3 linked regions of the Solitalea canadensis DSM 3403 genome follow. The protein of the gene in region 1 interacts with the protein of each later gene in a pairwise test. Links are inferred from orthologs where the notes say so. Each region holds a gene or a part of one and is shown in the gene's direction. Other genes may lie near its edges.

Region 1 (8,145 bases):
CCATTAAATAGTTGTTGGCTATTCTTATTACCTTTTTCTCTCCTTTTACCCATTCGATAACTGCCGCATTGCCAGATTTATCACCAAATAGCAAATGTCCGTTTGACAAACAAATATCTTTGGCCGATAAGAATGTCAGGGCATCCTCTACGGTTTTGCACTTAGCCAAAATTTCATCACCTAAATTGCCTTTAGGTTTATTGCAACCTTTGGGTGTACTTTGATTGGGGGTTACCGCTCCATCAAAAAATAATCCGGATTGGTTAATTCCGCCTTGAGCAAAATCATCCCATCCATACCATAATCTCCCTAATTCCGATTTATTCGGAGGCATGATTTTGATGTAAGGCTTCACATTGTACCAATAATCTTCATTATTAACTGCATAGATTTTGCCTGTAGTTTTGTCAATAAAATACAAGATAGAGCAGGCTGTGCTGGTTAATGAGGTTATTAATTGAAGACTTAGGACTAATACTAATTGTCTCATTTTGTCAGACTTGTTGAAATTATCATTAAAGTTATTGAAATGTATTGATATTACTGATTGCGTAATCATAACGCTGTTTAACAACCGTCTGAAAAATCGTACTTTTGCAGCCTGATGGCAAAAAAGAAATTTGAACCTTACATAGCTGAGGGCGTGGAAATTGTGGACATTGCTCATGATGGGCGTGCAATAGGTAAACATGATGATCGGGTAATCTTTGTTGATAAGGCTGTTCCTGGCGACTTTGTAGATATCAATGTAAATTACAGAAGAAGGCAATTGTTTGAAGGGAAAATCGATAAACTTCATAAACCTTCAGAATATCGTGCAGAGCCTTTTTGTTCTCATTTCGGTGTTTGTGGAGGATGCAAATGGCAGCATTTGAGCTATGAGGGTCAACTTAAATTTAAACAGAAGCAAGTTGTTGATGCTTTGGAGCGTATTGGTGGCATAAGTACTGAATCATTGATCCCTATTTTCGGATCTGAGAAAACGACTTATTACAGAAATAAAATGGAATATACTTTTTCCAATAAGCGTTGGCTTACGGAAGAAGACATGCAAAATGCAGCTAACTTAGAACAGGATGCACTAGGATTTCATGTTCCTTTGCGCTTTGATAAGATCATCGATATTCAGCATTGTTATTTGCAGCAAGATCCTTCTAATGAAATTAGAAATGCGATTCGTGCTTATGCACTTGAAAATCAATTGTCGTTCTATGATTTGAAGGAGCATAAAGGACAACTACGTAACCTGATCATCCGTACGGCAAGTACAGGCGAATTGATGATAATTGTGGTGTTTGCGCATGCAAGTAAATCTGTTATTAATACAATGATGGATTATGTTGCAGATCGATTCCCGCAGATTACTTCATTATCTTATGTGGTTAATCAAAAAAAGAACGATACCATTTTTGACCAAAATGTGGTTACCTATAAAGGCCGTGACCATATTTTTGAAGAAATGGAAGGGATTAAATTTAAAATTTCTCCCAAATCATTCTATCAAACTAACTCTGAGCAGGCTTATAACCTATATAAGATAACCCGCGATTTTGCCGACTTTAAAGGCGACGAATTGGTATACGATCTTTATACCGGGGCAGGGACAATTGCTAATTTTGTTGCAAAGAAAGTAAAGCAAGTTGTGGGTGTTGAGTATGTTCCGGAAGCGATAGAGGATGCTAAGATCAATTCTGAAATCAATGGAATTGATAATACATTATTTTATGCAGGAGATATGAAAGATGTTTTAAATGCAGATTTCATTGCTCAGCATGGAAAACCCAATGTTGTTATCTCTGATCCGCCTAGAGCTGGAATGCATGCAGATGTTGTGGCGCGCATCAACGAAATGGAACCAGAGAAAATCGTGTATGTTAGCTGTAATCCGGCTACGCAAGCAAGAGACTTGGCACTGTTGAATGAAAAGTATGAAGTAGTGAAAATTCAACCGGTTGATATGTTCCCGCAAACAATTCACGTGGAGAATGTTGTTTTACTAAGAAAAAGATAAGAGGTCACGCAAAGCCGCAATGGTTTATGCCCTTGCCGTCTTTACAAGTGATACTTTTCCTTTTACTATGGAAATATAAAATTCTGATTAGAAGGAGAATGTTGTTTTACTAAAAAAGATAAGGTGTAACACACAGAGATGAAAACAATCAGCGTAATCATTCAATGGAATCTGTGTAATCCTAATAAATAGTTATGGAGTTAGAAAATTCTGATCAGCCGCAAAAAGGTCCTAGTCCTTTGGTGAGCTTGGAAAAAGACCTTAAGTTATACAATGAATCAATCAGAGAAGTTGCTGCGGATATTTTGGAAGCAAAACTTTCTGATTACCCGATCTTCGTTGCTCATCAACATGAGGTGAGCCTTGGTCAGATGATTTTAAACAGTAAGGAACTTAAAACAAGCTGGAATATAAATGCCGCTACTTTAGAAGAGTTCATTGAAAAGAACGTAATTGCAAAAGAACGTGAGGAATATTTTGTAAATAATTATAAAGATCCGGAAGCGTATATGTGTTTGTTTGTCATAGTACCTGAAGGAGCCAATTTTGTTTTTTATCCATACAAGTAATTATTAATGTGTAAACTTTAAATGCTCTTTTTTGCCCATTAAATATTTACCATTATTTTTAACTCTTTGATTTTGCCCATGAGTACAAAAATTAAGATACTGGATAAAAAACAGATCCAGCAAAAGATAGATCGTATTGCATATCAAATTTTGGAAGACAATTTCGAAGAAAAAGAAATTGTTTTGGCCGGTATCATTCCCCGTGGGAATACACTTGCCGAGCGATTAAAGAAGAAAATCGAATCGATAGGCGAGTTAAAGGTTAAACTGGTAAATATTGAATTGAAGAAGGATAGCAGTTCGTTAGAGGCCAAGACTGATGTTGCAATTGAAGAGTGTATTGATAAAGTGATAGTGGTGGTAGACGATGTGCTGAATAGCGGGCGGACATTAGTTTATGGTTTGGGTATTTTTCTGAATATTCCAACCAAAAAAGTAAGGACGGTTGTATTGGTAGATAGAAGCCATAAATTATTCCCAATCCATACAGATTTTGTAGGTCTGGAGCTTTCTACCGTAGCCCAAGAACATATTGATGTTGTGTTGGGTGTTGAAGGACAGGAGGATGCGGTGTATTTGGTGTAAGGAAAATGGCTAATACGTTCTCTCAATTATTTGTTCATGTAATTTTTACCGTAAAAGGCCGTGCTAATCTAATTCATGAGTCTTTCAGAGAAAAGGTTGAAAAGTATATAGCGGGGATTGTTTCTAATAAGAAACAGAAGTTATATGCTATTTATTGCATGCCAGATCATGTACATATATTGATAAGCATATCCCCCTCTGCTACTATTTCTGACTTGGTGCGAGATATAAAATCGGCGTCATCTTCCTTCATATCATTAAATAAATGGGTTGTTGGCAAATTTAGTTGGCAGGAAGGATTTGGTGCTTTCTCTTATTCAAAATCGCAGGTAGATAAGGTAGTCAATTATATTATCAAGCAGCCAGAACATCATAAACACCAATCGTTTAAAGATGAATATTTAGAGTTATTACGAAGGTTTGATGTTTCCTATAATGAAGAATACCTTTTCGATTGGGTAGAATCCTGAATACGTCAAGTGTCACTCCTCCGGAGCTAAATCAAGGTAAAGCTATTGCACTATTAAGGTTTGGCTTCTCTGAAGCTTGCTCCAATGGAGTTCAATAAATTAGACAATAGAAGTCTACTCTGAAAGGCCATGCCTTAGTAGCTATTTATTAGCCTCTTAGCTGCCAAAGTCAACTTTTCTTAGATTTGCTCCGAATGGAGCTCATACTTAGGAGGCTTATGGATTAATTAAATAATAGTTTGAGCCCCGGAGGGGCGGAACAGTAGGTAGAATCAAAAATTAGATAATCCTTTTTACCCTTATGAATAATTATAATTTTACTGTAGTTGAACGTTTTATGCGTTATGTACAGGTTGATACCCAAAGTGATGGCAGTTCAACTGCTTCACCGACCACTGAAAAGCAGAAAGATTTAAGCAAAATATTAGTTCAGGAGTTGCAAGCCATGGGCGTTGCTGATGCTCATCTTGATGATTTCGGCTATGTATATGCAACGATTCCGGCTAATACCGAAAAGAAAGTTCCCGTTATTTGTTTCTGTTCGCATGTGGATACTTCTCCGGATTGTAGTGGGAAAAATGTAAAGCCAATTATTCATAAGAATTACCAAGGACAAGATCTTGTTTTGCCTGATGATAATACCCAGGTTATTAAAATGGTTGATCATCCGGATCTAAAAGATCAGATTGGAAATGATATTATTACAGCTAGCGGAACCACATTATTAGGCGCCGACAATAAAGCTGGTGTTGCGGAAATTATGGATGCTGCCAATTATTGGATGGCGCATCCGGAAGTAAAACATGGTCAGATTCGTATTTTATTTACTCCCGATGAAGAAGTTGGTCGCGGTGTAAATAATGTCGATATGAAAAAACTTGCAGCAGATTTTGGTTACACGATTGATGGCGAAACCTTAGGCTCATTGGAAAATGAAACTTTCTCGGCAGATGGTTTAAAGATTACCATTTATGGAGTGAGTGCTCACCCCGGTTTTGCAAAAGGTAAAATGGAAAGTGCTATCAAAATTGCTTCAGAAATTGTTGCAGCTCTGCCAAAAGATCATTTGTCACCTGAAACTACTGAAGGAAAAGAAGGTTTTGTTCATCCTGTAGGTATCCAGGGAAATGTGGAAGAAGCAAGTGTTTCCTTTATCATTCGCGATCATATTACTGCAAATCTTGCTAAACACGAGGATGTAGTTAAACAAATTGCTGAAAAAGTGATAGCTAATTACCCGTTCTCAAAATTCGAGATCAAGATCAGTGAACAATACAGAAACTTTAAGGAAGTGTTGGATCAGCATCCTCAAGTAATAGAATATGCATTAGAAGGTATTAAGCGTAGTGGTATGGAGCCAAAATTACAAAGTATTAGAGGAGGAACAGATGGTTCTCGCTTATCATTTATGGGCTTGCCTTGTCCGAATGTATTTGCAGGTGAACATGCATTTCACTCAAAACATGAATGGGCATCTGTACAGGACATGCAAAAGGCGGTAGAGACGATTGTTAATATTGCAAGCGTGTGGGAGGAAAAAATTTAGCCTAATTTGGGAATTTGAGGATTTAGGAATTTGAAAATAGTTCATTCCTAAATCCTCAAAAATTCATCAGTAATTCCAATTTTTCAATTGTTCCATATAGCAAAGGCGAATTCTCAAATTTCCCAAATTATCTTATTTCCTTTCTATCCATCCCAGTGCTAACCTGATTTTGTGGTATTCCACTTCTCCTCTTAAAAAATCAAAAATATCTTTTAGCTTATCACTTCCGGTTGCTTTATGCGCTAAGCGAACTCGTTCAATCTCGTCTAAACTTACGAATTGTAATAGGTCGATGTTATCTCCTTTAATATATAAGGCCGAAATGTGCGAAAACACTGTTTGAAGTGAAAGTTTCCGGTTCGCAGCTACTTCTTCAGGCGTGAAATTCTTATTTAACAGGTAAAGCGTTTCCTTAAATGTATCTCCTTTTGTTCTGGAGCCACTCCCATTTCGGTTAATATGATTGGTAATTAATTCAATGAACTGAGTGCCATATTTCTCCATTTTTCGTTGACCGATACCCGAAATAGATAACAAGGCATTTTCAGTCTGTGGCTTTTCAGCAACCATTTGCCGCAATGAAGCATCGGTAAAGATTGAATAAGCAGGAACTTTTTCTTTTTCCGCAAATTCTCGCCGCAGTCGGCGTAATGCTTCAAATAATTTATCGTCTGTGGTTTCAACAACTGGTGTTATATCATCTAATGGAATTGTCTGTGTTTTCTTAACCTCTCTGACTACTGGATAAACAAGGTCAGCTGTTTTCTTTCCGAATAATATTTCCTTACCAAGTTCAGTTGATTTTAAGCTAAAGCCTTCATCGTAAGCCATCTCAATGATGCCCAGATTGAGCATTTGCATGATAAATTGCTGCCAGTGATTAAAACTTAAATCGCTTCCTGCTCCATAGGTCTTAATTTTATCAAAGCCCTTTTCAAGGACTTCGGCTTTGTGCGAACCCCTTAAAACATCGATAAGCATTGTTATTCCAACAGATTCATTCATCCTCAATAAGGCAGATAATGCTTTTTGCACTAACAATGTGCCATCGAAATGCTTTCGGGGATTTTTGCATACATCACAATTTCCGCAACTATCTTCAAAGTTTTCTCCAAAATAATTAATCAGAATCTTTCTTCGACAAATATCGGCTTCCGCAAATTGTTGAATCCGTTTAAGCTTCTCCAGGTTAAGTTCACGTTGCTGACTTTGTTCGGCAAATTGGGTTAGTAAAACAATGTCAACTAAATTATAATAGAGAATGGTTTCACTTTCAAGTCCATCACGACCTGCTCGTCCAATTTCCTGGTAATAACCTTCAATGTTTTTAGGTAAATTATAGTGAATTACCCAACGAACATTTGATTTGTCGATTCCCATTCCAAAAGCCACTGTTGCACATACAACCTGAACCCGATCATTGATAAAATCTTCCTGGGTTTCATTACGGTCATCAGCACTCATTCCGGCATGATAAGCTGCTGCGTTTACCTGATGTTCGCGAAGCTTTTCGGCCAACTCTTCCGTGGTTTTTCGGCTTAGGCAATAAATAATTCCTGATTGGTTGGGTTTAGAGTGAATAAACTGAACGATCTCCTGGTCTTTTTGACGCGTTTTAATCCCTGTCTTTACTTCTAAATTTAAATTAGGCCGATCAAAAGAGGCAACAAATGTAGCCGGCTTATGCAAATTTAACTGCCTTATAATATCTTTTCGGGTAACCCTGTCGGCAGTAGCTGTTAATGCTACAATTGGTACATCCGAAAATCGTTCTTTTAAAATACTTAGCTGAGTATACTCAGGACGAAAATCATGCCCCCACGAAGAGATGCAATGAGCCTCATCAATTGCTAATAATTGAATATTAAAACGACCAAGCATTGGTATGCTCGATTTTAATTTTTCGGGTGATAAGTATAATAACTTAATATTTCCGTTAATACAATCTTCAATAACCACTTCCTCTTCTTCGAAACTCTGGCTACTGTTTAGATAGGCAGCTCCAATACCATTTATGCGCAATGCATCTACCTGGTCTTTCATTAACGAAATCAACGGAGAGATGACAACGCACAATCCATCTAAAAGTAATGCAGGTACCTGAAAACAAATGGACTTTCCTCCACCTGTGGGCATTAATACTAACGTGTCTTTTTTATCGAGAATGGATTGGATGATATTTCTTTGTAAAGGACGGAATTCATCATATCCGAAATATTCTTTTAGAACAGACTGGGCTGCTGTAATCATGGCGCAAAAATAGATTTTTAGGTAGAAACTACGGCGCCAAGATAGTCTTTTGTTTTTAGTTTTTGCTAATTAAATTAGCAATTATTTCGGGGTGCACATTTAAACCATCGACTATAAAATGAGCTTTTTTATAATGTATATCTCTGGCTTCCAGTCGCTCTTCAATGAATTTAATCAGGTCATCGCCTTTTAAATCTTTAATTAAAGGGCGTTGTTCTTTGGCATTTTCTAAACGAGTAGCTAATGCTTTTGGCGAAAGTTGAAGATAGATGGTTTGACCATTTTTATTCATCCAGTCCATATTGTCATGGAAACAAGGTGCCCCGCCACCTGTTGAGAGTACGTAGTTTTCTGGAAAAGGATGTGTTTGAAGAATATCCTTTTCCAACTCTCGGAACTTTATTTCACCATGTGTTGCAAAATACTCGCCAACAGTACCTCCTGTAATTTCTTCAATTAAATGATCAAGGTCGAAAAAAGGATAATTAAGGTTTTTTGCCAATTTCTTACCAAAGGTGGTTTTTCCGGCCCCCATAAAACCAATAAGGAAAACTTTCATATTATCTTACCCTCACTCTCGGATCGAGTACTCCGTAAAGTATATCGACCAAAATATTTAATACTACAAAGAAGAACCCACAGAACAGAATGGAGCCCATAACAACAGGGAAATCAGCTAGACCTAATGCATCAACAGTTGCTTTGCCTAATCCA
Region 2 (8,344 bases), 4.2 Mb from region 1 along the record:
ATCGGAAAAGAATTGATGGAAAAGTCAATTGAAGAAGCCGAAAACTTAGGTTATAAAAACCTGACCATAGGAGCTCAATATTATCTGTTAAAGTTCTACCAAAGCTTCGGCTTTAAGGAGTTTGGTGAAATTTACCTGGAGGATGGAATTGAACATGTGCATATGAAGAGATGATTTTTTAGTCCGTGGTCCATAGTCCATAGCTTGACGTCTGAATTACTGTATAAATAAAAACTTAAGTAATATACTATGGACTATGGTCTATCGACTATGGACACTATTAAGAAAAGTAAATATAATTTGCACATCATATTGCAAAGTTCTATATTTGCACCTCATTTAAAAATTAAGTGCGAAAATGAAAGCTGATATCCACCCAAAAAATTATAGATTAGTAGTGTTCAAGGATATGTCGTGCGATTACGCATTCCTTACTAAATCAACTGTTGATACTAGAGATACCATCGTTTGGGAAGATGGAAATGAATATCCATTAGTAAAATTAGAGATCTCTGACAAATCTCACCCGTTCTATACTGGTAAGATGAAGTTAGTAGATACTGCAGGTCGTATCGATAAATTCAAAAACCGTTACGCTAAAAAATAGTTCCGGTTTACATGATATAAAAAAGTCCACTAATAGTATTGGTGGACTTTTTTTATTTTTGAAGTGTCCCGTCCTGAAATAGCGATACACAAAAAAAGAATCGTTATGGAAACCAAGCATTATGAGAAACGAAGTCAACGAGATTACAGTATGTCGTTTAAGCTTCAAGTCGTACAGGAAGTAGAACAAGGAGAGTTATCCACCACAGGGGCCCAGCGTAAGTATGGAATCCAGGCCCGTTCCACCATAGTGAATTGGTTACGAAAATATGGTAACTTGGACTGGGAAAATCAAACACCTTCGAATATGCCTAAAACCCCGGAGCAAAAGATTCTGGAACTTGAGGCCAAGGTAAAACTGCTGGAGAAACAGAAAGCCACCCTGGAGCGTCAAGCCTATGTAGCTGACAAGAAAGTGATCATTTTCGATATGATGATCGATCTTGCTGAACAGGAATATAAAATCGACATCCGAAAAAACTTACCACCCGAACAATCGATCGATTTAAAGAACAAAACCAAGAAACCTTAGTGTTTTCCTGTCATTTGTTCGGGATAGACAGACAGGTTTATTACCGTAAACTCAAAAGAAAGGCCATCAAACAACATAAGGCAATGAAAGTGATGAATCTGGTAAGGAGCAAACTAATGCACATGCCCAGGCTGGGCGGAAAGAAGTTGTACTGTTTATTGAAGGAAGACCTAAAAGCGCTAAAAATAGGGCGAGACAAGCTTTTTGACATCCTTAGGGCTAACCATTTACTAGTGCCTCCTAAGCGGAGCTATCTGGTTACTACCAATTCGCATCATCGGTTCAGGAAGCATTCCAATCTTATTGCAGAGATGGAAATTCATCGACCCGAGCAGGTATGGGTGTCAGACATTACTTACATTGGCAAACGAGATAAGCCTTGTTACCTGAGCTTGGTTACCGATGCTTATTCAAAGAAAATAATGGGTTATTATGTAGCCGACAACCTGAATGCGGAAAGCAGTTTACAAGCATTGAAAATGGCTATTAAACAACGAGTGTATAAAACAGCACCCTTGATCCATCATTCAGACCGAGGGCTTCAATACTGTGCCCAGGACTATCAACATGAATTGATCAGTAATAAGATAAAATGCAGCATGACCCAGCATTCCGACCCGTATGAGAATGCTGTTGCTGAACGGGTAAACGGTATATTAAAACAGGAATTTAGGATTGATACTCATTATCTGGACTTAAAGACAATGAAAACTATTGTAAAAGAGTCTATTGATATTTATAACAATCAACGTCCGCATTATTCCAATTTTATGCATACGCCTAATCAGATGCACCAGCAAAATGAAATTAAAATGAGAACCTATAAAACAAAAACTAGCAGCAAACTTGAATTTGCTGCTAGCTAAAATTGTACTTTTATTTACCTTTAATCCTGTATCATTATTCCAGGACTAGACAAAGAATGCGAAACTACATATTGTTCGACGATGATACTCATCATCGCTTACGGCCTTTGACATTCACCCGTCCGGTATCTGAAATTCGGCTTGGGATATTAACCATCCGCCAAAAATGGGAGCTTTATTTAAAAACTACCGTTTCGTATAAAACAGAAGTCCATTTACAAGAAAAATACCCGATAGTTCTTAGCTCAGAGAATGTATTTATAAATGCTTCCTTTTTACCTGATGAAGCTATAACAGAGCAGATTAATAAGCTTAAACCGAATGAAGCAATTAAAGCAGGTGGTAAGCTGATTGCTGTTTGTCTTGCAGAAACATCATCTGACTTCAACCATACTCTTTATTTAAATAGCGCCGCCGAAATACAGTTAACGTCATTGTCTATTAATTACCCTGAGCATATTTTTCTGTTTAATAAACAAGCGCTGATTGATGATTTTACCCTGATAACTAAGGGGCGAATTTCAGCTGCTGTTCCGGAAGGAACGCGGGTGTTAGGAGATAGTTTGTTTATTGAAGAAGGTGCAAACGTTAATTTGGCTACCATTAATACGCAAACAGGTCCGGTTTACATTGGGAAAAATGCAGAAATAATGGAAGGTGCACTTATCAGAGGACCTTTTGCTGCCTGTGACGGGGCGGTTGTTAAAATGGGCGCAAAGATCTATGGAGCAACTACCTTGGGGCCCAATTCGGTTGTTGGAGGCGAGGTAAAGAATTGTGTAATAATTGGCAACTCAAATAAAGGGCACGAAGGTTACTTAGGAGATTCTGTAATAGGAGAGTGGTGTAATTTAGGGGCAGATACTAATAATTCTAACCTAAAAAATAATTTCGGATCTGTTAAAGTTTGGAATTATGCGGATGCTGATTTTCGTGATACTCAACTGCAAAAATATGGTGTTATTATGGGCGACCATTCCAAAACATCAATAAATACAATGTTAAATACCGGTTCGGTAATTGGGGTGGGATGTAGTATTGCAACAACAGGTTTTCCTCCTAAATTTGTTCCCGATTTTACATGGCATCAGAACGAAGTTTACTCTGTTTTTCAGTTGGAAAAGTTTTGGAAAACCGCTTTAGAAATGATGAAAACGAAAAAAACTGAGTTTAATGACGAAGAAAAGCGTATACTTGAATACGTTTATTCAATAAGTAGAAAAGGCTATTGATTAGTCTTAATTTGCTGATATATAGCTGATAAAAAAGATTCCTCTTCGGAATAAGTTAACACGAAAACACACAAACTATTTTAAATACAAATGAGAAAGAAAATCGTTGCAGGAAACTGGAAGATGAATAACGATTTACAGGAATCGTTGAAATTATTTTCTGAAGTAGCCAATATGGTTAAAGATGAAGTAAGTAATGACGCAGAAATTATTGTTTCAGCCCCGTTTACTAATATTTATGCGCTAGATCAGTGGAAAAATGGGTCTGATATTCACGATAAAATCAAATTATCTGGTCAGAACTGTTGTTGGGAAGAGTCGGGTGCTTATACCGGAGAAGTTTCTGCAAAAATGTTGAAATCTATCGGAGCTGAATATGTTATTATCGGCCACTCTGAACGTCGTCAGTACTTTGCTGAAACGAATGCGTTGCTAGCTAAAAAAGTAGATTTAGCTTTGAAACATGAGTTAATTCCGATCTTCTGTATTGGTGAAACTTTGCAGGAGCGTGAGAAAAATATCCACTTGGATCTTATTAAAAACCAACTTCAAGAAGGTTTATTTCACTTAATTAAAAGTGTAGTAAAAACAGTAGTTATTGCTTATGAACCAGTTTGGGCTATTGGAACAGGATTAACTGCAACTCCTGAGCAGGCTCAGGAAATTCATGCATTTATCCGTCAGTTAATTGTAGAAGGTTACGACGAAGAAACTGCAAATGAAGTAAGTATTTTATATGGTGGAAGCTGTAATCCTTCAAATGCAGCATCTTTATTTTCACAAAAGGATATTGATGGTGGATTAATCGGCGGTGCCTCTTTGAAATCACGCGATTTTACAGATATTATCAAAACTTTTAATTCTTAGTTCTTTTTTGTTTCTTGTATCACTGATTCATTTCATGTTTAATGCTGTGGATCAGTGATTTTTTTATTTAAATGCGCTCTGTGTTTCATGAATTATTACGAATTAGTATTTACCGTAGTTGACCCTGAAGGGTTTGTAAAAGATCTACTTATCGCCAGTTTATCAGAAATTGGTTTCGACACTTTTGAAGATACCGAATCAGGTTTTAAAGCCTACATCCAGGCTGAACAGTTTAATGAGCATCTGGTTAGCGAACAGTTATCGGATTATAAAGATCAGTTCAATTTTTCTTACGAAACCAACCTTATTCCACATAAAAACTGGAATGAAGTGTGGGAAAATAATTTTGAACCTGTAATCGTTGCCGACAAGCTGTACATCCGTGCAACTTTTCATCCTGCGCGTGCTGAGTTTCCTATGGAGATTGTTATCGACCCTAAAATGGCTTTCGGTACCGGTCATCATGAAACGACCTATTTAATGTCGGAGTTCTTGTTACAGACAGAAGTAGAAGGCAAAAAAGTGCTTGATATGGGATGTGGATCGGGTATTTTGGCTATTCTGGCTTCAAAACTGGGTGCTGAGGATTTACTTGCAGTAGATATTGATCCTATCTGTGTGAGCAGTAGTATTGAAAATGCCCAACTAAACGAGGTTGACAACATGAAAACAGGGTTAGGTGATATCGATCAGGTAAATGATACTGGTTTCGATCTAATTTTGGCTAACATCAATCGTAATATCTTATTAAATCATATGTCGCATTATGCTGCTATGCTGGCTGATGAAGGAGAGCTGATTATGAGTGGCTTTTATGAGACTCCCGATCTGGCAATCATTCAGGAAGAAGCTGCTAAATATGATTTGAAATATATCAGTCATTATACCCGTAATAATTGGGTTGCAGCAAAATTTGTAAAGTAGTTGCAAATAAGATTGCCGGTTGGATAAACTTTTGATTATGTCCCAATTAATTAATCTGACTGAAGAAAATATTTGCAACGAGCATATCTGCTGTGCAATTAGCGATAAGAAATGTGCTAAAGGCTACGAATTAAAAAAGGAATGGCTGAAAACACAATTTGAAAAGGGGTATCGTTTTCAAAAGGTTGATGTAAGGGGAAAGGTGTTTATTGAATACATTCCAATTGAAGAGTCGTGGTTGCCATTTGATGGACAAAATTTTATGGTGATCAATTGTTTTTGGGTATCAGGGCAGTTTAAAGGTCAAGGGTACGGTAAGCAATTGTTGGAGCAGTGTTTTAAAGATGCTGTTGCTATGGACGGGGTTATTGCTATTACAGGTGATAAGAAGAGAGGCTTCATGAGTGATCCGACATTCTTTAAACACATGGGCTTTGAGATTATCGATGAAGCTCCTCCTTTTTTTAAGTTATGGGGAATCAGATTCAATCAAAATGCTGATTACCCTAAATTTAAAGAAACTGCCAGAAAAGGTTCTTGTTCAAATACGGAAGGGATTACAGCTTACTATTCTGATACGTGCCCGTTTACTGACTATTACATTGGTCAGGAGCTTCAGAAATACGCTAAGAAAACAAATACACCTATTCAAATCATTAAAATTGATAGTAAAGAAAAGGGGCATCAGATGCCTATTCCATGGATTATCAGCAGTATTTTTTATAAAGGTGAGTTGATAACATTGGAAATGAAACCGGAGAAACATCTGGATAAACTTATCGGAACATCGCATTCTTAAATTATTACCATGATACAAACCGTAAAATCAATTTTCGTCAGAGATCTTCAAAAACTAAAAACAGAAATTGAATCTTATCAGCAAGAGAAAAATATCTGGTTGGTACGGGATAATATTGCTAACTCTGCAGGGAATCTTTGCTTACACCTGGTGGGTAATCTTAATCATTTTATTGGTGCTACATTGGGAAATAGCGGTTATATTAGAAATCGTGAGCTGGAGTTTTCACTAAAAGATGTTCCTCGCACAGCGTTGATTAGTAAGATTGAAGGCACGATTAAGGCTGTTGAAAACGGTTTAGATCAAGTTGCTGATGAACAATTGCAAATGGATTATCCGATTATTGTTTTTAGTGAAAAAACGAGTACGGAGTTTATGCTTTTTCATCTGTTAACACATTTGTCTTATCACCTCGGACAAATAAATTACCATCGAAGATTATTGGATAAATAATTTCTATCAGAATTTTTAACGAATGGATTGTACCAAACCGAATATAATCCGATTTTCGTTTTCTCAATAGCTCAACAATTACATGAACGTACATTTTATTTCAATTGGCGGAAGTGCAATGCACAATCTGGCCATTGCATTACATAAAAAGGGATATAAGGTTACCGGATCAGATGATGAGGTTTTTGAACCTTCAAAGTCTCGTTTAGCAAAACACGGATTGTTGCCAGAAAGTATCGGGTGGAATCCGGAGAATATTCACTCCGAGCTAGATGCTGTTATTTTAGGTATGCATGCCCGCGCCGATAACCCTGAGTTGATCAAGGCAAAGGAGTTGGGACTTAAAATCTATTCTTATCCTGAATATATTTATGAACAATCAAAAGACAAAACACGTGTGGTAATTGGTGGTAGTCATGGTAAAACAACCATTACTGCAATGATTCTTCATGTATTGCATCAATGTAATGTTGATTGTGATTATTTGGTTGGTGCACAATTGGCCGGTTTTGATACCATGGTTCGTATTACCAAAGATGCTCCGGTAATAATTATTGAGGGCGATGAATACTTGTCGTCACCGATCGATCGTCGCCCGAAGTTTCATTTGTATAAAGCCAATTTGGCAATTTTAAGCGGTATTGCCTGGGATCACATTAATGTATTTCCAACTTTTGAGAACTATGTTGAGCAGTTCAAAATCTTTTTGGACACTATTGAGCCTAAAGGCTTTTTAGCTTATTGTGAGTTGGACGCTGAATTAAAAAAACTAGTTCAAAGCTATCCGAATACTCATTTTGAAACAGTTGGGTATGGCTTGCCTAAATTTAAGGTAGAGAATGGAGTTACAACTTTGTTAACTGCGGACGGTGATGTTGCAATAGAGGTTTTTGGCGAACATAACCTGATGAATATGAATGGTGCCCGTTTAATCTGTAATAAATTGGGCGTTTCGGATGTCGAATTCTATAAAGCAATCGCAAGTTTTAAGGGGGCTTCAAAACGTTTGGAGCTGGTGGCTAAAAATGATCAAACTGCAGTATATAAAGATTTTGCCCACTCTCCTTCGAAGTTAAAGGCCACCACAGCAGCAATGAAGGCTCAGTTTCCGGAGCGAAAATTAATCGCAGCAATGGAATTGCATACGTTCAGTAGCTTAAATAAGAATTTTCTAAAAGAGTATGATGGATCGATGGCTACTGCAGATGAAGCATTGGTTTATTTCAATCATCATACAATTGAGCATAAAAAATTGGAACCTATTTCAGAAGAACAGGTGAAAGAAGCGTTCAATTCGGATAATATCCAAGTATTCACCGATTCAAAAAAGCTGGAGACTTACCTCTTGGCTCAAAAATGGAAAAATGCCAATCTGCTGTTAATGAGTTCCGGCAATTTTGATGGTATTGATTTTAAAGAATTAGCAGAAAAAGTGCTTAACTAATTGTTAAGAACTTTTTTTTTAACTAATCGTTAGCTGTTATATATAATGAATAAATTAAAATTGAAGGACCTTGTTTACAAGGTTAATGGAGCTGCTATTGAGGTACACAAAGCTTTGGGTCCTGGTTTGCTGGAAAGTGTTTATCACAAATGCCTGATGCATGAGTTGCAATTAAGGGGTGTTGATTTTTATCCGGAAATGTCAATTCCGGTTAGATATAAAGACATTGAGATTAATACACAGCTTAAATGTGACTTGTTTATTGAGAATTGTTTGGTTGTAGAGTTAAAAGCTGTTGATGAAGTCCTTCCAATTCATCAAGCTCAGTTACTGTCTTATATGAAACTGTTAAAGGCTCCCATGGGACTTTTGATCAATTTTAATTGTGTTAATGTTTTCAACGCGGGACAGAAAACCTATGTAAATGAATTCTATGAGGTCCTTTCTTAATAAACCATATAAGATATATAAGATCATTTAAGAAAAAACTTATCTGTTCCTTATATGGTCTTATATGGTTCAGAAATAATCAACCATATAAGACATATAAGATCATTTAAGAAAAAAACTTCTCTGTTTCTTATATGCCTTATATGGTTCAGAAATAATCAACCATATAAG
Region 3 (8,297 bases), 4.3 Mb from region 1 along the record:
TTCTTTTCCGTTTTTAACAGCGATGGCTTTGACAATATCAGCTTGATGAAATCAGGTGTTTCTGCACAGTATGGCGGAAGCTTATCGTCGGTTTTAAAAGTAAATACGTTTAAGTCTGTCCCCGAAAAAACTACCATAAGCGGTACTGTTGGATTAATTTATGGTAAAGTAGCTGCAGCTATACCGTTTTCGTCCTCAACTTATTTAAATGTAGCAGTTCGTCAAACATTTTTAAATCTTACTGTTTGGCCCGTATACAACCAACTAGGATCAGGACAAAAATTACTTAAAAATCCTAAGTACGATTTTCACGACCTTAATCTGAATTTTGTTTCGAAACTTTCCGGTAAAGATTTATTGTCATTTACTGCGTATTCGGGACGAGACGATTTTGGTTTGGGTTTAACCAACATCAACATGCAAAATTCGATGTATTGGGGAAATGATGCAGCAGCTCTTTCATGGTCGCATCAGTTTAATGATAAAACTAATCTTAATCAGCTCATCGGTTACAGTAATTATCAATTAGATTTCAGTGCCTCACAGGATGCTTATAGTGGGAAATTTACTTCGGGAATTACTGATCTTTACTATAAAAACCTACTTAGATATACACTTAACCGGCACCAGTTGAGTGCAGGTATTCAATACACTTATCACAACTTGCTTCCTAACAAACCTGAGATCATTTCTGGCGACACCAAATTTGAAACCGGACCTGTAAATCGTTATTACACACACGAAGCAGCCGTTTTTATAGAGGATGATTTCGAACTATCTGATAAATTATCAATAAACGGAGGATTAAGGTTTACCAATTATAGGCACTTAGGCCCCTATTCCTTGGTTCAATCGGTTGGCAATAATCAAACTGACACTACCCTTTTTGCTTCTAACAAATTAATTAAACAGTTCAATGTAGTAGAGCCACGATTTACACTGCGTTACCTATTGAATGATCAATCATCAGTTAAGCTTTCGTTTGAAAAAAGGAATCAGTTTATCCATTTACTAACCGTTTCGGCAGTTAACTTCCCATCCGACTTCTGGGTTTCTTCCTCTAAAAACATCCCTAACCAAACAGGTTATCAGTATTCAGGTGGATATTATAGAAACCTATTTCATAATAATTATGAAGGTGCTGTTGAACTCTATTATCGATCAATGGCAGGTCAGGTTGAGTTAAATCAGAGTCTGTTTAATCTGATTGACAATTCCAATTTCGACACTAATCTACTCTTCGGATCAGGTCGCTCGATGGGTGCTGAGTTCCAGATACGAAAGAAAAAAGGGAAGATTTCAGGTTGGTTGAGTTATACGCTTTCAAAAACAGACCGGCAGTTTGATGGAATAAATAATGGAGAGCGGTTTGCCGCAAAATACGACCGCCGTCATGATGCTTCTTTGGTCGCTATTTACAACATCAATAAAAAATGGGATTTATCTGCCTCCTTTACCTACAATACCGGAAATGCATTTACACTTCCTATTGCTCGTTATATTATCGACGGTAATATTGTAAATGAATATGGACCGTATAATTCATTCAGAATGCCAGACTATCATCGGTTAGATATTTCAGCAAAATACCAGCTAAAGAGCTCTAAGCGATTCCAAAGCAGTCTTGATTTTTCAATCTACAATGCCTACAACCAGGATAATCCAATGTATGTTTTCTTTATTGCCAAAGGAGATTTAGAAAAATACAAAGTACAGATCACCAAGCAACCGGTTTCTTTGCTGCGAATGCTGCCATCAGTAGCTTGGAACTTTAAATTTTAATACCATGAAACGTTCTGCAATTCTAGTATACTTTTTATTATTCAGCTGTTTTATCTGCGGATGTGCCAGTAATTTGTATGACGACACCCCCAATTATAGTCCGAAATTTGTTGTTGAAGGATGGATAGAAAACGATGATTACCCGGTGGTGCTATTAACACATAATGCTCCGTTCTTCTCTACCCTCGATTCAGCTACTTTAAAGGAACTCATGATCAGATGGGCAAAAGTTACGGTTAGCGACGGAGAAAAAACAGAAGTACTCACCGGAAAAATCAACAATAATTATTTCCCTCCCTTTATTTACCAAGGCAATGAATTAAAGGGTGAAATCGGGAAACGATACACATTAACCGTTGAGTATGCAGGAATTACGCTAAAGTCTGAAACAACCATTCCTGCTCCGGTTGAATTTGATGACGTGTGGTTTGAAGCTGTTCCTAACATTGATACGGTTGCACAACTCAATGTTAAATTTACGGATAACGCTGCAGAAAAGAACTATTATCGAATTTCAACGCTAATAAAAAGTACCAATAAGAAATTTATTCCAACCTTACGTTCAGCTATGGACGACCATTATTTTAATGGAAAAAGCACCAGAATACAAATAAACAGGGGACCCGACTCCTACCTTCAAAATAAAACACAGGTATTTTACCCAATTGGCGACACCGTTTTTGTAAAGCTTAGCACCCTCCCGGAAAAAGGTTATTTGTTTTGGAATAAATACCATGAACAACAACTAAACAAGGGAAACCCATTTGCAGGTTCGGTTGCTGATATCCCTACTAATATTGAGGGACCTGCATTGGGCATCTGGTGCGGTTATGGAAGTTCTGTTTATCAACTAATTGCAAAACCACTAAATAAGTAGTAGTAAATTAAGCTTCAATTTAAAATTCTACTCCGTAAGTTCGCGGTACCAAAACCTTATTATTTTTATCATGCTTAATCTTCTTTTACTCAGCAATTCTACTAATGCAGGAGAAAAATACCTGGAATATCCAAAAAGCTTTATTGCTGATTTTCTAAAAAAGCATAGCGTAAACGAGGTGCTTTTCATCCCGTTTGCTGCAGTAACGTTTTCATATGAGGAGTATCAACGTAAAGTGCAGGAACGATTTTCGGAGTTTAACGTTAAGGTAACATCGGTTCATACAAGCCCTGATCCGGTGCAAGCTGTAGAAGTCGCCTCAGCAATCGTAATTGGAGGAGGAAATACCTTTCATTTATTAAAAAACATGCAAGAGCTGGGCTTGATAGAGGCCATCAGACAAAAAGTTAAATCAGGTACCCCTTATATAGGTTGGAGTGCAGGAACAAATGTTACCTGTCCGACAATCTGCACTACTAATGACATGCCTATTGTTCAACCGCAGTCATTTAATGCCTTAAACCTGATCCCTTTTCAAATCAACCCTCATTATTTAGATAGTCACCCTGATAATCATGCAGGAGAAACCAGGGAGCAACGAATACTTGAATATGTAACCGCTAATCCTGATAAATATGTTGCAGGGTTAAGGGAAGGTTGTATGTTTTATATAGAGAATAATACCATTCGTTTAGAAGGTCAAAAATCAGTTCGCCTCTTCAAAAAGAATGAAGAAATTAAGGAGCTTGACAAGGCTGATGATTTCACTTTTTTATTGAAATAATCGATATCGGAGTGATACAATACAGATAGTTGAAGCAAATATGAGTAAATACTTTTAGTATATGCTCCTCTGGAGCAACTTACCTCGTCATATACTATAAAAAGGCCTGTTTGAGCATTCAAACAGGCCTTTTTATAGTTTTTATCAATGATTAGAATTTCTCTACAAATTCATTCACTTTATCAATAAAGTTATCGAAACCGGTTTCGAAGTAGGTTCCAACTTCCATTAAAGAGCCATCTTTGAATTGTAATTTAAATGCAGGTTTCCAAACTTTAGTTTCTTTAGCATACCAGTTTGTACCATCCCATTCATAAGAAATCTCAACACCTTGTTTAGCATAGCATTTAACTTTAGCAAAAACAGTATTATCATCCGTATTAATAGCTACTAATGCACTGTTCGCATTTACTGCCTCAGCATACTTTTTAGCAGCTGCCTCATTTTGTGTATTGTTCTCAACTTTAGAAAGTGCTTTTACATCCACTTTACCTGCAATTTTTAAGTTCATTACCTGGAACGAAGTATTAGCATTATTTACGATTTCATCGGCTGATTCATTACCACTAATTGAACCGGTATTTCCATCAACTTTAGAGGAACTTGCGATCAATACTTTATCATTTTTCTTAATACTGAAATCGCTTGCAGCTACTGCACCATTATTGCTTGCTGAAACAGAAACAACATAAGCACCAAGTGTTAATGTTGAGCTGGTTGCAGTTGGAGTTGCATCAGCTTTATAAGCTGCAGTTGATTTATAAGTCAATAATTCTTTGGTACCAACCGTTAATTTACCATTAACTTCCGATGGCAATTCAGTTTTATCGCTTCCATCCACAAAATAAATACCTGAAGATTTGTAAGTCATTACAAACTTCGCATTGTTACCAGTTGCATTTGGAGATGCTGGAAAATTTAACTCCAATCGGTCTGTTGCAGCAACTTTATCCCAGTCAGCTGTCTGAGCGTTCCAGTTATAAACACCGAAAAGTTCAGATAAAGCAGTAGTTTCAGCCGGATCAACGGGTACTCCACCTGTTTCTTCCATTACTTTATCATATTGCTTTTGTTTAGCAGCCAACACCGCGCTAACCAATTTAGTTAATGAGTTTTCACCAATTGTTGGACTATTTAAACTTGCTAAATGCTCGATAACATCAACCGCCTCAACACTTGGAAGTTCAGTAATTTGATCAATAAAGTTAATTCCAGATTTCTCAAGGCCTTTCTTTTGCTCTTCAACAGGTAGGTTTGAATAAGGAAGAGAGAAGTCGTCAGGAGTTTCATTACTGCCGTTATTGCTTTTTTTACATGCCGATAATGCTACAATTGCAGCGGCAGTTAATACAAATAATTGTTTTTTCATTTATGTAATTAGTAATTGATAGACGAAATTGGTTTGTTGCTTAAACTGTAATTAATAATGCATTACTTGTTTAAGGCTATAGATGTTTTAATTGCCTAATTGGTTGCAAAGATAAATGAAGTTAAAGAAAAAGCAATTAAACAACTATTTAGGCAAATTTGTTTAACGGTAGAATATTTATTTAAACACTATTTAAATCGGTTCAGCAATGATAAATAAGAAAGGCGTAATGTCTTATCAAAGAATTACGCCTTTCTTGCACTAATATTTTTACAATTATGACTGTTTAGTCACTTCCATTTTCTCAGCAAAGTGAGCACAATAATCACGAAGATCTTCTACAATAGCAGTTTCACCTGTAGCACGCTGAAAAGTATCTCCCATGGTCATTAATGTTTCATAGAAGAAACGTTTCATTTCATCAACAGGCATTTCTTTAGTCCACAAATCAATTTTTAATGTATTTTGATAATTGTGATCCCAGATAGCCAACATAAACGCTTTTGCCGGAACCGCTTCTTTCTTTTCATTATCAGTTGATTCCCACGTTATCGTTTCCGGAATATTTTGATCATCTAATTCGATGGCTAACTTAATTTCTGCTTTTTTCATTATTTATTTTTTGGATTACACCGATTATTTTATTGTTTGATTACACTGATTATGTGCAATTATTATCGCTTACCCTTCCCTTTTTTCTTTGGCCCAAAACGAGCTTCTTTACTTTTAGGATCGGTATAGGAACGTTTTTGTTCCTTTTTTGTTTTTTCTGCTTTCTTCGCAAACGGGTTTTTCTTTTCGTGAAAGGCACCCTTAAAGGTTGGATCTGCCTTACGTTTTTGTTCGTCTATTTCTCGCGCCATCGTTTGACGTTCGTCGTAAGGAGTTTCCGCCACCTTAATACCTGAAGGGATGTCGGCAACAGGAATCTGCTGACGGATCAGTTTTTGAATTTTTTCGATGTGCATCTTCTCCGCATCCGTACAAAAAGTGATCGCATCTCCTGTTTTGTTAGCACGCCCGGTCCGCCCTATTCGATGAACATAATCTTCATAAATTAGCGGAACATCAAAATTGATAACATGACTCACATCCGATACATCCAAACCACGTGCAGCCACATCAGTTGCAACTAAAATCCGGATATCATCATTCTTGAACTGATTAATGGCATTGATGCGAGAATTTTGCCCTTTATTAGCATGTATTACTCTTACCTGTTCTTCTCCATATTGTCGTACAAGATATTTTGAAATACTGTCTGCTGTTGTTTTTGTTTTACAAAATACGATCAGCTTACTTACCTCTTCCTGATTCTGCAATAAATGCATCATCAGGTTAACCTTGGTTTTAATATTTGGAACGTAGTACAGCACTTGGGTCACCGTTTCTGCCGGAGTTGCCTGTTGCGTTACTTCTACTTTGGTAGGAAACTTTAAGAAATCACCCGCTAAATTTTCCACTCGTTGCGACATGGTTGCCGAAAACAACAAATTCTGACGTTTACGTGGAATTACCTCCAATATTTTATGAATTTGAGGAATAAACCCCATATCCATCATTTTATCGGCCTCATCAATTACGAAATAATTCAGGTGTTTTACCACAAGATCACCTTTCAGATAAATCTCCATAAAACGACCCGGAGTAGCAATTAGCACATCCACACCATTCTTTATCGTTTCAATTTGCGTTTTTGGACCAAGTCCACCGAAAATTGCAGTGATACGTAAATCAGTATATTTTGCTAAAATTTGAGTTGCTTCAAGCACTTGCAAAGCAAGCTCACGCGTTGGAACTAAAATCAATGCACGAGGATCGTTTCCCTGTGCATACTTTAGCTTCATCACCATTGGCAATACATAGGCAGCTGTTTTACCAGTTCCCGTTTGCGCAATCCCCATCAAGTCATTTCCTGACAAAATGGGTGTGATCGCTTTTTGTTGTATTAATGTTGGAGTAGTATAACCCGATTCTTCAATTGCATTCAAAATCTGGCGGTTAAACTGAAAATCCTCGAAAGTTTTGGACATGCCGCAAAATTAGCATTTATTTTTTGTTAGCTGTTAGATTTCAGATTTGGAACACGAGATACTACACAACACAGAAGTAATTGGGTCTCAAATCCACATCTCATTTCTCACTTCTCTTATCTCAAATCTTTTTACCTTTGCGCCATGAGTTCTATCCTTATAAAGAATGCGACTGTTGTAAATGAAGGCAAACAATTTACGGCTGATGTTTTAGTTAAAAACGGTTTTATTGAAAAGATCGATTCATCAATAAATGAAACGGCCACTATTGAAATAAATGCAGCAGGGAAATATTTACTTCCTGGTTGTATTGATGATCAGGTACATTTCCGTGAGCCCGGGTTAACTCATAAAGCAAATATTGCGTCTGAATCAGCAGCGGCTGTAGCGGGCGGTATTACCTCTTATATGGAAATGCCAAATACAGTTCCTAATACACTTACGCAGGAATTATTAGCAGAAAAATATCAGATCGCATCACATTCGTCATTGGCCAATTACTCCTTTTTTATGGGAGCAGGAAATGATAACATGGAGGAGGTACTTAAAACGAATAACAAAAATGTTTGTGGTATAAAAGTCTTCATGGGTTCATCAACAGGAAATATGCTTGTTGACAACGAAAAGACATTGGAAGGTATTTTCTCTCAAGTTCCGATGTTAATTGCTACCCATTGTGAGGATGAAGCAACTATCCGTAATAATCTCGAACGATTTAAACAAGAATTTACAGAAGAGCGTATTACCATTGAAATGCATCCACTGATTAGAAGTGCAGAGGCCTGTTATATTTCATCCAGTAAGGCAATTGATCTTGCACAGAAATTCAACACCCGATTACATATTTTACATATTTCAACAGGTATTGAAACCCAATTATTTGACAATAAAACTCCGTTAAAGGATAAAAAAATAACTGCCGAAGCCTGTGTTCACCATCTTTGGTTCAGTGATCAGGATTATAAAACAAAAGGTAATTACATTAAATGGAACCCCGCTGTAAAAACGGCAGCTGATCGTGCGCAAATTTTTGAGGCTGTTTTAAATGATCATATTGATGTGATTGCCACAGATCATGCGCCTCACACAATAGAGGAAAAAGAACAATCTTATTTAAAAGCACCGTCTGGCGGACCATTGGTTCAACATGCATTAACGGCTATGCTTGAATTCCATAACCAAGGAAAAATATCGTTAGAAAAAATAGCTGAAAAAATGGCACATAATGTGGCTATTTGTTTCAATATAGAAAAACGCGGTTTTATCAGAGAAGGTTATTGGGCTGATTTAGTGTTAGTAGATTTGAACAACCCATGGTCGGTTACCAAAGACAATATTTTGTACAAATGCGGTTGGTCTCCTTTTGAAGGTCAGGAATTTAGTGCAAAAGTAACTCATACCATCGTTAGCGGAAACTTGGCTTATGAAAACGGCAGACTGAATCATACCAAC

The links.
Region 2: the proteins of pepT (region 1) and tpiA interact in binary tests that used the Escherichia coli proteins (3 or more experiments, as listed by UniProt). The link is inferred for Solitalea canadensis DSM 3403 from one-to-one orthologs.
Region 3: the proteins of pepT (region 1) and pepE interact in binary tests that used the Escherichia coli proteins (3 or more experiments, as listed by UniProt). The link is inferred for Solitalea canadensis DSM 3403 from one-to-one orthologs.

The regions. Positions count from the first base shown.
Region 1 is NC_017770.1:5,113,621-5,121,765, forward strand. The notes cover bases 3,271-6,058. They hold pepT (peptidase T), read left to right. Parts: upstream 3,271-3,936; coding sequence 3,937-5,181; downstream 5,182-6,058. Other genes in these bases: tnpA (IS200/IS605 family transposase), read left to right, coding at 3,271-3,635; recQ (DNA helicase RecQ), read right to left, coding at 5,314-6,058. Outside these bases: SOLCA_RS21600 (carcinine hydrolase/isopenicillin-N N-acyltransferase family protein), read right to left, coding at 1-490; 23S rRNA (uracil(1939)-C(5))-methyltransferase RlmD, read left to right, coding at 605-2,011; SOLCA_RS21610 (hypothetical protein), read left to right, coding at 2,206-2,580; SOLCA_RS21615 (phosphoribosyltransferase family protein), read left to right, coding at 2,659-3,165; more of tnpA, read left to right, coding at 3,171-3,270; more of recQ, read right to left, coding at 6,059-7,431; SOLCA_RS21635 (shikimate kinase), read right to left, coding at 7,487-7,990; SOLCA_RS21640 (ABC transporter permease), read right to left, coding at 7,992-8,145. UniProt on the Escherichia coli protein: Cleaves the N-terminal amino acid of tripeptides.
Region 2 is NC_017770.1:961,102-969,445, forward strand. What follows is about bases 2,228-5,214. They hold tpiA (triose-phosphate isomerase), read left to right. Parts: upstream 2,228-3,326; coding sequence 3,327-4,103; downstream 4,104-5,214. Other genes in these bases: SOLCA_RS03835 (putative sugar nucleotidyl transferase), read left to right, coding at 2,228-3,236; prmA (50S ribosomal protein L11 methyltransferase), read left to right, coding at 4,191-5,027; SOLCA_RS03850 (N-acetyltransferase), read left to right, coding at 5,065-5,214. Also shown: SOLCA_RS03815 (GNAT family N-acetyltransferase), read left to right, coding at 1-174; SOLCA_RS03820 (type B 50S ribosomal protein L31), read left to right, coding at 359-607; SOLCA_RS23895 (helix-turn-helix domain-containing protein), read left to right, coding at 713-1,138; SOLCA_RS03830 (IS3 family transposase), read left to right, coding at 1,138-2,004; more of SOLCA_RS03835, read left to right, coding at 2,061-2,227; more of SOLCA_RS03850, read left to right, coding at 5,215-5,826; SOLCA_RS03855 (DUF1572 family protein), read left to right, coding at 5,836-6,279; SOLCA_RS03860 (UDP-N-acetylmuramate--L-alanine ligase), read left to right, coding at 6,362-7,723; SOLCA_RS03865 (GxxExxY protein), read left to right, coding at 7,769-8,173. UniProt on the Escherichia coli protein: Involved in the gluconeogenesis. Catalyzes stereospecifically the conversion of dihydroxyacetone phosphate (DHAP) to D-glyceraldehyde-3-phosphate (G3P).
Region 3 is NC_017770.1:844,656-852,952, reverse strand. Bases 1,647-4,586 are described here. They hold pepE (dipeptidase PepE), read left to right. Parts: upstream 1,647-2,729; coding sequence 2,730-3,443; downstream 3,444-4,586. Other genes in these bases: SOLCA_RS03440 (hypothetical protein), read right to left, coding at 3,595-4,586; SOLCA_RS03450 (DUF4249 domain-containing protein), read left to right, coding at 1,787-2,659; SOLCA_RS03455 (TonB-dependent receptor), read left to right, coding at 1,647-1,782. Outside these bases: more of SOLCA_RS03455, read left to right, coding at 1-1,646; more of SOLCA_RS03440, read right to left, coding at 4,587-4,812; gliding motility protein GldC, read right to left, coding at 5,089-5,424; SOLCA_RS03430 (DEAD/DEAH box helicase), read right to left, coding at 5,487-6,845; SOLCA_RS03425 (dihydroorotase), read left to right, coding at 6,990-8,297. UniProt on the Escherichia coli protein: Hydrolyzes dipeptides containing N-terminal aspartate residues. May play a role in allowing the cell to use peptide aspartate to spare carbon otherwise required for the synthesis of the aspartate family of amino acids.